Linked DNA regions of Paraburkholderia bryophila. The protein of the gene in region 1 interacts with the protein of each later gene in a pairwise test. Links are inferred from orthologs where the notes say so. Each region holds a gene or a part of one and is shown on either strand. Other genes may lie near its edges.

What was found.
Region 2: the proteins of GGD40_RS03400 (region 1) and rlmB interact in binary tests that used the Escherichia coli proteins (3 or more experiments, as listed by UniProt). The link is inferred for Paraburkholderia bryophila from one-to-one orthologs.

Annotation. Positions count from the first base shown.
Region 1 is NZ_JACCAS010000001.1:790,266-793,429, forward strand. Bases 315-3,161 are described here. They hold GGD40_RS03400 (NAD(P)H-hydrate dehydratase), read left to right. Parts: upstream 315-866; coding sequence 867-2,456; downstream 2,457-3,161. Other genes in these bases: GGD40_RS03395 (FAD-dependent oxidoreductase), read left to right, coding at 315-760; pgi (glucose-6-phosphate isomerase), read left to right, coding at 2,748-3,161. Outside these bases: more of GGD40_RS03395, read left to right, coding at 1-314; more of pgi, read left to right, coding at 3,162-3,164. UniProt on the Escherichia coli protein: Bifunctional enzyme that catalyzes the epimerization of the S- and R-forms of NAD(P)HX and the dehydration of the S-form of NAD(P)HX at the expense of ADP, which is converted to AMP.
Region 2 is NZ_JACCAS010000001.1:1,057,037-1,060,230, reverse strand. What follows is about bases 176-3,052. They hold rlmB (23S rRNA (guanosine(2251)-2'-O)-methyltransferase RlmB), read left to right. Parts: upstream 176-1,180; coding sequence 1,181-1,924; downstream 1,925-3,052. Other genes in these bases: GGD40_RS04780 (glycosyltransferase family 4 protein), read right to left, coding at 2,845-3,052; rpiA (ribose-5-phosphate isomerase RpiA), read left to right, coding at 2,000-2,695; rnr (ribonuclease R), read left to right, coding at 176-981. Outside these bases: more of rnr, read left to right, coding at 1-175; more of GGD40_RS04780, read right to left, coding at 3,053-3,194. UniProt on the Escherichia coli protein: Specifically methylates the ribose of guanosine 2251 in 23S rRNA.

The DNA.
Region 1 (3,164 bases):
GTTCGCCGGCGGCGTGCTGTTCGATCAGGAACGCACGGCCAACTCGCCGCTGTTCGCCAAGCTGATCAAGCAGACGCTCGATAACCAGGGCGGCGTGCAATTCATGCTCGGCTGCGAAGTCTCCGCGATCCGTCTCGAAGGTCAGCGGGCGTCGGTAGAACTGGCGCCACGGCCGGGCGCGTCGTCGCGTTCGCGCGAGGTCGACGTGATCCATGCGGACGCGGTCGTCGTGGCCGCCGGGTACGGCAGCCTCGCGCTGCTCGAACCGCTCGGCTTGCGCTTGCCGCTGCATCCGCTGCGCCTGCATACGCTGGTCGCGCCGATCGCGCATGAAGAATGCGCGCCGCATGTGGCGATCGTCGACGCGGTCAAGCGGATTGCGATCAGCCGGATGAATCATCGGCTGCGAATTGCGGGTGGCGCGGTGCTGCAGAGCGCCGCCCAGATCGACAAGCCGCTCGGCGAAGCGTTGACCAAAGAAGCGCTGGCGCTGCTCGGCCAGGCCACGCACGACTGGATTCCGGGCGCGGCGCGGATCTCGGCGGCGCTGCCGTGGGAAGGCGTCAAACTGCTGTCGCCCGATGGTTTGCCGGTGATCGGCAACGCGCTGCATCCGCGCCTGTTCGTCAATGTCGGTCATGGCCCGGCGGGCTGGGGGCTGGCCTGCGGCGCGGGCAAACTGATCGCCGATCTGATGTCCGGTCAGACGTCGGATGTGCCGGCGGATACGCTAGCGGCGCTGCGCGCGGACCGTTTCTAGTCGCAGCCGGCCGATGGGTTCGCGCGGCGCGCTCATCGGCACTACCATAGCGGCTTCTCCAGCTTCCTCGCCTTGGGCCTAGCCCCAAGGCGAATCGCCCGCCGCCATGACCGAAGCCGACCTCACCCCGCCCACCCTCACCCGCCCTCGCAACAAGGCGCTGCCTTTACTGACGCTGACCGATCTGCGGCTCGCCGAATCGCAGGCCGCGGCCGGCTTGCCCGAGCACACGCTGATGGCGCGCGCCGGCAAGTCCGCGGCGAGTTTCCTGCAAGAGCTGATCACACGCGACACGTCGATCGAACGGGCAAAGCAGAAGGTGTGGCTGATCGCCGGCCCCGGCAATAACGGCGGCGACGCGCTGGTCCTCGCGACGGAACTGCACAAAGGTGGCATTGCCGTGGAACTGTGCATGCCGGTCGACGTGAAGCCGGACGACGCCCGCTGGGCCCTCGATCTGGCGCGTGCTGCCGGCGTGGCGATCAGCACGGCGCCGCCCGCGTCGCTGGACGGCTACACCTGGCTCGTCGACGGCATGTTCGGCATCGGCCTGACACGCGCCCTCGACGGCGTCTTCGCGACGGTCGCACGCCAACTTTCGCAGCGCGCCAAAGCGCGGCCGCGTAAAGGCGGCGTGCTGGCGCTCGACGTCCCCAGCGGCCTCGACAGCGACACCGGCACGGTGGTCGGCGAAAGCGACGGCGCGGCCGTGCACGCCACACACACGATCAGCTTCATCGCCGCCAAACCGGGGCTGTTCACCGCGCAAGGCCGCGACCTCGCCGGCTCGGTCACCGTTGCACCGATCGGCATCGACTCCAGCAAACGCACGGCCGTGCAACTCAACGCGCCCGACCTGTTCGCAGGCTTCCTGCCGCCACGCGATTTCGCCACCAACAAGGGCACCTTCGGCAGCCTCGCCGTGGTCGGCGGCGACACCGGCATGTGCGGCGCGCCGATCCTCGCGTCGCGCGCGGCGCTGTACACCGGCGCGGGCAAAGTGCACGTCGCGCTGCTGGGCGACGGCGCGCCGCCCTACGATCCGCCGCATCCCGAACTGATGCTGCACGCGATCGACGCTCTCCCGCTCGACAAGATGGACGCGCTCGCGATCGGCTGCGGCATGGGCGAGCGCGAGCGCGCCACCCAGGTACTGCATGACGTGCTGCAACTCGACATGCCGAAACTGTTCGACGCGGACGCGCTGAATCTGATCGCGAAAGATCCGTCGCTCGCGGCCGAACTCACCGCGCGCGGCGTGCAAGGCGATCCGTGCCTTCTCACGCCCCATCCGCTCGAAGCCGCGCGCCTGCTCGGCACCGACGCGCCCGGCGTGCAGCGCGACCGGCTCGGCGCGGCGCGCGCGCTGGCCGCGCGCTTTGCCAGCGTGGTGGTGCTGAAAGGCACCGGCACGATCATCGCCGCGCCCGACGGCCGCCTCGCGATCAATCCGACCGGCAACGCCGCGCTCGCGACGGGCGGCACCGGCGACGTGCTCGGCGGCATCATCGGCGCGCTGCTCGCGCAGCATCTGCCGCGCTACGAAGCGGCGTTGGCGGGCGTCTATCTGCACGGCCTCGCCGCCGACACGCTGACGGCGCAAGGGCATGGTCCCGCTGGCTTGACGGCGGGCGAACTGGCGCCGATGGTGCGGAGTTTGCTGAACCGGCTGTTTTATCCGGCGACGGAAGGGTGAGACGTGGGACGCGGCGCCCGCATCCCAAACTCTGCGCCGCGCCGCCAAAGCGCGCCTGCCTGTCACCCTTCACACAAGGCCGCTATACTGAACGACTGCGCCGCGCGTCGGATTCGAAGCGGGTGGCGGCGAAGCTTCAGCGCACTCGCACTCGCGCGGCGAACGCTTAAAGCCTCCCCACCGCCCAGCACATCACCGGCCGCGCGGCATCGCTCTAACAGCATCGTTGCCTCATCCTCGGCAGCGCTTCACGCGCTCGCCTTCCTTCGTGCCCTTGGTTAGACGGACGCTATGACGCAGAACTCGCTCCCCTCCTGGTCCTCGCTGCAAACGCATTACGACAAGATTCGCGATGCGCACCTGCGCGACTGGTTCGCCCCCGAGAACGATCCCGCCCCCACCCGCGCCGAGCGCTTCGCGTTCGCCGGCGGCGGTCTCGCGGCCGATTTCTCGAAGAACCGCATCACCGACGAAACCCTCAAGCTGCTCGTGCAACTCGCGCGTGAAGCCGGCGTCGAAAAGCGCCGCGACGCAATGTTCGCCGGCGAGGTCGTCAACCCGACCGAAGGCCGCGCCGCCTTGCACACCGCCTTGCGCGCCACCGATCCGAAAGCGCCGTTCTTCGACCAGGTCCAGGCCGAGCGCGCGAAGATGGCCGCGTTCGCCGACCAGGTGCGCAGCGGCGCATGGACCGGCTACACCGGCAAG
Region 2 (3,194 bases), 270 kb from region 1 along the record:
GACAAACCGCACGCCAGCGACTACGCCGCACTGATGGCGCAGATCCGCGAGCGGCCCGACGCGCAGATGCTGCAAACCATGCTGTTGCGTTCCATGCAGCAGGCGGTCTACAGCCCGGACAACATCGGCCACTTCGGTCTCGCGTATGAGGCGTATGCCCACTTCACGAGCCCGATCCGCCGTTATCCCGATCTGCTTACGCACCGCGCGATCTACGCGATCCTGCAGGGCCGCAAGTATCAGCCGGAGCCGCCGCCAGGCATCGAGTTGAATACGGCGCTGTCGCCGCGCGCTCGCGCCATGCAGCAGGCCGACGAAGAAAAACGTGGCCGTGCGCGCGCGAACAACGTGGCGATCTGGGAAGAACTCGGTCTGCATTGCTCGGCCAACGAACGCCGCGCCGACGAAGCCTCGCGCGACGTCGAAGCCTGGCTGAAGTGCTACTTCATGCGCGACAAGCTCGGCGAAGAGTACGGCGGCATGGTGAGCGGTGTGACGTCGTTCGGCATTTTCGTGCAGCTCGATTCGCTGTTTATCGAAGGCCTCGTGCACGTCACCGAACTCGGCTCCGACTACTTCCAGTACGACGAGATCAAGAACGAGTTGCGCGGCGAGCGCACCGGCATCCGCTACCGTTTGTCGGATCGTGTGCGGGTGCAGGTGAGCCGCGTCGATCTGGATGCGCGCAAGATCGACTTCCGCCTCGTGCGCGATACGCCGATCAAGCCGCCGGCAGCGCGTGGCGCGTTGGCCGACAAGTCGTCGGGGTCGGGTGAAAGCGGTGGGGCGCGCGTGCGCTCGTTGCCGCCCATGGACGGCGGTGGCGGTGGTAACGCCTCCGCGCCGGGAGCACGGCGCAAGAAAGCCGCGCCGGCGCAAACCGTCGCAGTGAAGGAAGCACGCGCGGCGCGCGGTGCGGCGAAGAAGCATGGCGCCGCGGCCAAACCGGCAGCGAAATCGCAGGCTCGCAAGAAGCGCTGAAGCGGCCTTGTTTTAGAACCGCGCGCATCGGGTACGGAGCAACGTACCCGATGCGCGCGGTGTTCGTTTTAACGCGGTCAAGTAATCGAGCAAAACCTGCAAGCGGGTAGCGTAACGAAGCGCCCAGCCAAGTACTCAAGCTCGTCTTCATCACAGCAGCGCGCGTTGCAGTCGCGCTCAATCAAAGGTTGTATCAGTCATGTCACGTCTCAAGGTTTTATACGGTTTCCACGCAGTGACCGCACGTATGCGGCACGATGCGTCGACGGTCGAAGAGGTCTATTACGACGCAACGCGCAAAGATCGTCGCATGACCGAATTTCTGCACACGGCGAAAGAAGCCGGCGTGCGTCTGATCGCCGCCGACGAAACGCGTCTGTGGGGTCTCTCGCACACCGAGCGTCACCAGGGCGTGGTGGCGCGCGCGACCGACATGCCGCTCGCGCAGAACCTGGCGGAACTGCTCGACGGTATCAACGGTAAGGCGCTGATTCTGGTGCTGGACGGCGTGACCGATCCGCACAACCTCGGCGCGTGTCTGCGGGTGGCGGATGCCGCCGGCGCGCATGCGGTGATTGCCCCGCGCGATCGTGCGGTCGGGTTGAACGCGACGGCGGCGAAGGTCGCGAGCGGCGCGGCGGATACCGTGCCGTACATCACCGTGACGAATCTGGCGCGCGCGCTGCGTGAGCTGAAAGATGCGGGCGTGTGGGTAGTGGGCACGGCGGATGAAGCCACCAAGAGCCTGTACGAAACGGAACTGGATGGCCCGGTCGCACTGGTGATGGGCGCGGAAGGCGAGGGCATGCGCCGTCTCACGCGCGATACCTGCGATATGGTGATGCAGATTCCGATGGCCGGGACGGTGGAGAGTTTGAATGTTTCCGTGGCGAGCGGCGTGTGTCTGTTCGAAGCGGTGCGTCAACGGTCGGTGAAGAAGTAAATCGCGGAAGCTATCCCCGAGCCCCACGCGCCACTCCGGTAAACTAGCCATTTTTACTGCACGCCAGCCTCTCCCATGACTCAAGACGAACTCAAGCAACTGGTCGGCCAGGCCGCCGCCGACTACGTGAACGCCACCGTGCCGGAAGGCTCGATCATCGGTGTCGGCACCGGCTCCACCGCGAACTGTTTCATCGACGCGTTGGCCGCCAGCAAGTCGCGCTATCGCGGCGCGGTGTCGAGCTCGCTCGCCACCACCGCGCGTTTGCAATCGCACGGCTTCAAGGTGCTCGACCTGAACGAAATCGATTCGCTGCGCGTGTACGTGGATGGCGCGGACGAGATCGACCACAGCGGCGCGATGATCAAGGGCGGCGGCGGCGCGCTGACGCGCGAGAAAATCGTCGCGTCGGTGTCGGACGTATTCGTCTGTATTGCAGATTCGAGCAAGCTGGTCGACACGCTCGGCAACTTCCCGCTGCCGATCGAAGTCGTGCCGATGGCGCGTACCGCGATCGGCCGCCGACTCACCGCGCTCGGCGGTGTGCCGGTGGTCCGTGTGACGAAAGAAGGCGTGCCGTTCATTACCGACAACGGTAACGAAATCATCGACGTCAAAGGTCTGCGCATTAGCGACCCGCGCACGCTGGAAATGCATGTCAACGCATGGCCGGGCGTAGTGACGGTGGGTCTGTTCGCGGGCCGTGGTGCGAATCTGTGCCTGCTCGGCACGGACACCGGCGTTGAAACGATCGAGTACAGCAAGGACTGATCGAGCTACGTTTGAACCGCGCGTGAGTCTGTTGAGAAAGGCTCACGCGCGTATTCTTCAGTGGGTTTTCAGAACCCACGGCGGTTAGCGCATCTACTAGCGCCACGACCCACGCAGCAACCCACGCAGCAACCCACGCTTCACCCACCTCATCGCGCAACCCGCCGGATCGCCTGCGTCATCTTCTCCAGATACTGCTCCACCGAAAACGCCGACCGCGCATCATCCCGCGCCTGTCGCGCGAGGCGCTGCGCGAGCACGGGATCGTCCCGCAACGTGCCGATCGCCTCCGCCAATGCGCCGACATCGCCAGGCTTCACCAGCCAGCCATTGTGCCGATGCCGCACGATCTCGGTCACGCCGCCCGCCGCCGCCGCAATCACCGGGCGCGCCGCCGCCATGCCTTCGACGATCACCCGCCCGAACGGCTCCGGTTCAGTCGACGTATGCAGGATCACATCCATCGCGCTCATCCACGCGGGCACGTCGTCCTGAAAGC